DNA from 2 places in the Pantoea sp. X-Soil-TKNS-1207 genome. Region 2 is predicted to be linked to the other one. Evidence: predicted binding sites of a transcription regulator. Region 2 holds the regulator's gene; the other holds the start of a gene.

Region 1 (3,133 bases), 460 kb from region 2:
CTTTTGGGCGTTATCAGCTGCTCTGCGCGCTGCGCGAAGGGCCGTTTGGCGTTCAGGGACTGAATCAGCGTATTGAACAGAAACTGATGCAGCTACAGCTTCTCCGGCGCCCAACCGGCGGTAGCCGCTGGTATCAGGGGCGACCGGTGATGGTGACCCGCAACGACAGTGCGCTCGGGCTGTTTAATGGCGACATTGGCATTACGTTGTGGGACGAGGAAGGCCTGCTCAAGGTGTTTTTCCCGCTGCCGGATGGCACCATCAAAGCGGTACAGCCGAGCCGGTTACCGGCACACGATACTGCCTGGGCGATGACGGTGCATAAATCCCAGGGGTCGGAATTCGATCACACCGCGCTGGTACTGCCCGCGCAGTTTTTGCCGGTGCTGACGCGCGAGCTGATTTATACCGCTATTACCCGCGCCCGCAGCCAGCTGACGGTATATAGCGATGACAGCGTGTTTCGCCGCGCGGTGCAGCTACGCACTCAGCGCAGAAGTGGGTTGTTAGAAAGGTTGGGGCAGGGTGAGACATTGAACAGGTCGGCATAAATGCCGACCCTACAGAAATGAGATAAAGATCAGACGCGCAGGGCCGCCATTGATGGCGACCTGGCTGCGAACTAACGCAAATCCGCCATCAACACCTTCGAACGGCGCTGATAGTTATACATCTTCTTCTTGCTTTCCGGCAGCGACTCAATATCCACTGGCGTAAAGCCGCGCTCCTGGAACCAGTGAATGCTGCGCGTGGTCAGCACGAACAGCTTTTTCAGACCCATCTGCCGCGCCTGCAATGCGACGCGCTGCAACAGCGCTTCGCCCCGCGACGAGCTGCGATAATCCGGATGTACCGCCACGCAAGCCATTTCGCCAATCTGCTCTTCCGGGAATGGATAGAGCGCCGCACAGGCAATGGTCAGGTTATCGCGTTCGATAATGGTGAATTTATCGATCTCCATCTCCAGCTGCTCTCGTGAGCGGCGTACCAGGATCCCCTGCTGTTCCAGCGGGCGAATCAGCTCCAGAATGCCGCCAAGATCGTTGATGGTGGCGCGACGAATCTGCTCGGCGGACTCCATAACAATCTGCGTACCGATACCGTCACGCGAGAACAGCTCCTGCAACAGCGCGCCATCTTCCTGATAGCTGATCAAATGGCTGCGACGCACGCCGCTGCGGCAGGCTTTCACCGCACCACGCAGGAAACGTACGGTGCCGGAGAGAAAATCACCTTCGCTTTCCATTTCGTCGATACGCGCCTGCGCATCGTTGGGGAACAGCTCGGAGATGATATCGCCGTCGCGATTGGTCACACCCTGTTCGGAGCAGAAACCAATCATTTTTTCCGCTTTGAGTTTGATTGCCAGCTGGGTAGCCACTTCTTCTGACGTCAGGTTGAAGCTCTCGCCAGTAACGGAAACCGCAACCGGGCCGAGCAGCACGATCGCGCCATTATCCAGCTGACGATGGATGGCTTCTTCGTCAATACGACGGATACGTCCGCTGTGGCAGTAATCCACACCGTCATCCACGCCGAGCGGCTGGGCAATAATAAAGTTGCCGCTCACCACATTAATATGCGCACCCTGCAACGGGGTGTTGTTCAGGCTCATCGACAGACGCGCGGTGATATCCAGTTGCAGACGACCCGCCGCCTGCTTCACCAGCTCCAGCGATTGGGCATCGGTGACGCGCGTGTGTTTGTGATAAATCGGTTCCAGCTGCTGCTGCGCCATGCTGGCATCAATCTGCGGGCGGGCGCCGTAAACCACCACCAGGCGTATGCCGAGACTATGCAACAGGCCGATATCGTTAACGATGCTGGAGAAGTTGTCATGCTCGATGGCCTCGCCACCCAGCATGATGACAAAGGTCTTGCCACGGTGGGCATTTATATAGGGAACGGTATGGCGAAAACCCTGAACCAGTTCAGTACTACGTTCCTTCACGGCAAACCCTCTGTGAATGGTTATTCGAAATTTTTGTATTTTTATTCTTTATTGCGCCGTAATGCAAGCCTCGGACCTGACGTTACTTTACGATTTTCCTGATGCAAGCTGCGCTAACAGACTGCATTATCTGGCTTTTCCGAAGTGAAAAGGCACCAGGGAGTGGCTAAAGTTTTCATCTTCTTTTACTTAACTGGCGATATTTTAGACATTACACAGTAGCTGGAGCGGCATGTCCGAAGTAAATCCCTATTTTTCACGACGACGATTGTTACAGGGCGCTGGCGCTTTATGGCTGCTGAGCGTGAGCCGCAGCGGGCTGGCGGCCAGCCACCATATCGTTGCCGTACGTATCTGGCCATCATCGACCTACTCGCGCGTTACGCTGGAATCTACGGTTCCGCTGCAATATAAGCAATTCACCCTGAGCAACCCCGATCGCCTGGTCATCGACATCAAAAATCTGCATATCAATCCGGTACTGAAAGGTGTCGATAAACTGGTGCGCGTTGACGATCCCTATATCAAAACCGCGCGCGTCGGCCAGTTTGATCCCAACACGGTACGTATCGTGCTGGAGCTGAAGCGCAGCGTCGCCCCCCGTACCTTCACCTTAGCACCGGTGGCAGGCATCAAACACCGGCTGGTGGTGGATCTCTATCCCAGCCAGCAGCAGCCGGAAGAGGATCCGCTACTGGCGTTACTCCAGGATTACAATCAGGGCGAACTGGATCGCGATCAGCCTGCGCAGGCCCCGTTGCCGGGTAAAGCCGGGCGCGATCGACCGATTATTATCATGATCGATCCGGGGCACGGCGGGGAAGATCCGGGCGCGCACGGCAAACTTAAAACCCGCGAAAAAGATATCGTGCTGAAGATGGGGCGTTATCTGAAGGCGCTGATCGACAAAGAACCCAATATGAAAGCCTATATGACGCGCAACGAGGATGTGTTTATTCCGCTGCGGGTACGGGTGGCGAAAGCCCGCAAGCAGCGCGCGGATTTGTTCGTGTCGATTCACGCCGATGCCTTTACCAGCCGGGCCGCGCGCGGTTCTTCGGTGTTCGCGTTATCCACCAGCGGTGCAACCTCGGCGGCGGCACGTTTTCTGGCGCAAACCCAGAATGAGTCGGATTTGATTGGCGGCGTCAGCATGAGCGGCGACCGCTATCTCGACCACAC
Region 2 (3,133 bases):
GGCTGGCACCCTGAGCGTCGGCTTTAGCAGACAGCTCATCACGGATGTTGTTCTGGTCGCCATCACGGCCACTGACGCTGATAGTCTGGTTCATAGGTTGCAGGTTCATGGAGTCAGCCTGTTCGTTAGTGATCAGGTTGGCAGCGCTGGCGCCAAAAGAAAGAATGGAAGCCAGGCTCAGAACGGCGATAGATAATTTAGTTTTCATGATTCACTCTCCTGAATTTGGGTTAGCAACCTGAGCGCAATCGCGACTCAAATGGGTTGCTGTTCACACTGCGTCTTGTTTCAGCAAACTTATTTATAAAGCTCAGCGGTAGCGTGGTAGGTGTTGTCATTACGCGCTTCGATGACGCGGTAAGCTTTAGCACCTTGCTGGTCTGCTTTTTCGCTCAGTTGCTGATGGATATCCATCGGCGTACCGGCAGCGCCGCTGACACTGATGGTGCCTGCCGGTTGCAGATTCATTGCCTGATCGGCATTGATAGATTCTGCGGCAAATGCACCAAATGACAGGGCAGAAAGAACACTCAGGGTTGCGATAGTAGTTTTAAGTTTCATGTCTATTTCCTCGTCTTATGTTTTTTTCTCTTTTTCTTAGCTGTGATTTGCATCACGAAACAAGTATAGATCTAATCACCCATGAAATTAATATTCTGCTAATAATGTTTGGTTGTTATTCTTTGTCCTTATGACAAGTTTTAATAACCGAGAGTTATAAAAACTGTCTGTTTTGTGTTCACATGGTGTTAATTGCATGTAAAAACAACAACCTATGTCATTTTATCTTTTTGTGCGAAAGATCGTGGTTGATCCCGCTGGCTGATACGCAAGGAGTGGGTGAAGCCGCTGAGGTTTCTGTGTAAAGCAGTGTAAAATAGCGCGAAAGGTTAAGCAGGACAAAAGGTCCTACCAATTATCTGTGGGTGTGAGAACCGGCCGCTATATGGATAATGCCTTGTTTCTGGAAGGATTTAAGCGAAACGCAGTGGCATAAGGCCAGCGAGACAGGATGTTACCGGCAGGTGATCTGCCGGTAGCAGGCAGGGTTTTATAGCTCTTGTTCGAATAACACCAGAATGGCGTCGTACAGCTGCTTCACGGTAAAGGTACGCGCGGGGGTAATAAAGATGGTGTCATCACCGGCGATGGTACCGAGGATACCTTCCGCTTTACCCAGTGAATCCAGCAGTCGCGCGATAAGCTGCGCGGCGCCAGGGCTGGTATGAATCACTACCAGCGCATCGTTATAGTCGATATCCAGCACCAGATTTTTCAGCGGGCTGGTGGTGGTGGGCACGCCCAGTTCGGCTGGCAGGCAGTAAACCATCTCCATTTTCGCGTTGCGCGTGCGCACCGCGCCGAACTTGGTAAGCATACGAGAAACTTTTGACTGGTTGATGTTCTCGAAGCCGTCTTCCTGCAACGCCTGCACAATTTCACCCTGAGAGCTGAATTTCTCTTCTTTCAAAAGGGCTTTGAACGCCTTAATCAGGTCGTCTTGTTTAGATGGGTTTCGCATAGGTTACCAATAAAAAGAGGGATGCTTTGGGCAACAGGCCCATGGCAGATAAATTATTATGCATTTAAATGAATTTTTATGCAATAAACCTGGTGAGAGATTCGCCGGGAAAACCTGCGGGGCGGCGATCATAACAGAGATTTCCCGTCGCGCCAAAATCGCGGCCTGGCGCGCAAAAGCGAAGGTTGCAATGTTGTTATATTATTGAAGTGGTAACAACAAAATGACTGATCATTGCCGAACCCTGTTTTCTGGCTGCGACCTATGATCATTCAGGCGACTTCTGAAGTGTGGATGTCTCGGGAGCCGGATTGCGGCGTCAGTGTTAACAGCGCGACGGGTTTTGTCGCTATCGCCTGAGAAGTTGATTAAACTCGTAACCCGATGGAAATCCGGCATATCTCTGCCCCACCTTAATAAGGAGTCCAGGATGAAAGTTGCCGTTCTCGGTGCCGCTGGTGGTATTGGCCAGGCGCTCGCACTGCTGCTCAAGACCCAATTACCCGCAGGTTCAGCCCTTTCGCTTTACGATATCGCCCCGGTAACGCCGGGTGTGGCTGTCGATCTCAGCCATATTCCTACCGCAGTGAAAATTGAGGGGTTCAGTGGTGAAGATGCCACCCCCGCGCTGCAGGGAGCCGATGTGGTGCTGATCTCCGCCGGAGTGGCACGTAAACCCGGCATGGATCGCGCCGACCTCTTTAACGTCAACGCTGGCATTGTCCGCAACCTGATTGAACAGGTGGCGAGCACCGCGCCGAAAGCCCTGATTGGCGTCATCACCAACCCGGTCAACACCACGGTGGCGATTGCTGCCGAAGTGCTGAAGAAAGCGGGCGTCTATGACAAAAATCGTCTGTTTGGCGTGACGACGCTGGATATCATCCGCGCCAACACCTTTGTCGCCGCGCTGAAAGGTAAACAGCCGGGCGAGATTGAAGTGCCGGTGGTGGGCGGCCATTCGGGCGTCACCATTCTGCCGCTGCTGTCGCAGGTGAAAGGCATCAGTTTCAGCGATCAGGAGGTCGCCGATCTGACCAAACGCATTCAGAATGCCGGTACCGAAGTGGTGGAAGCGAAAGCGGGTGGCGGTTCAGCAACCCTGTCGATGGGGCAGGCGGCAGCGCGTTTTGGCCTGTCGCTGGTGCGCGCCATGCAGGGTGAAGCGAATGTGGTGGAGTGCGCCTATGTGGAAGGGGATGGCGAATACGCCCGCTTCTTCTCGCAGCCGCTGCTGCTGGGCAAAAACGGTATCGTCGAACGCCGACCGCTGGGGCCGCTGAGCGCCTTTGAGCAGCAGGCATTGACCGGTATGCTGGAAACGCTGAAGAAAGATATCGCGCAGGGCGAAGAGTTTGTTAAGTAGCCTGTAAGGTCGCCATAAATGGCGACCTTGATTTGTGCGACCCTCGATGCGGTCGGGATCTCTCCCGACCTTACAACCCACCCGATTTATAATTACGAGCCGCAGGCGCGCCATTGCTGGCCGGAGTTTTCTTGCCCAGCGTCTCCATACGTACCTGGAATGGCGGGAAGGGCATCTCGATACCGTGTTCTTCAAACCCGCGCAGAATCAGCTGATGCAGCTCATGGCGCAGCGGCATACGATGC

The links. Region 2 encodes ArgR, which controls arginine synthesis, uptake and breakdown. Its sites were predicted from a motif close to ANTGAATAAAAATACANT; they were not measured.
Region 1: argA (amino-acid N-acetyltransferase) is a predicted target of ArgR. The motif match lies at 1,984-2,001, and genes of this name have one in related genera.

Annotation. Positions count from the first base shown of each region.
Region 1 covers NZ_AP035958.1:3,410,342-3,413,474, reverse strand. Annotated here, with positions in the region: gene recD (exodeoxyribonuclease V subunit alpha) at 1-551, shown strand, start outside; gene argA (amino-acid N-acetyltransferase) at 623-1,951, opposite strand; gene amiC (N-acetylmuramoyl-L-alanine amidase AmiC) at 2,184-3,133, shown strand, end outside.
Region 2 covers NZ_AP035958.1:3,873,383-3,876,515, reverse strand. Annotated here, with positions in the region: gene AC6I8V_RS17965 (YdgH/BhsA/McbA-like domain containing protein) at 1-208, opposite strand, end outside; gene yhcN (peroxide/acid stress response protein YhcN) at 298-561, opposite strand; gene argR (transcriptional regulator ArgR) at 1,052-1,522, opposite strand; gene mdh (malate dehydrogenase) at 1,953-2,888, shown strand; gene mscM (miniconductance mechanosensitive channel MscM) at 2,959-3,133, opposite strand, start outside.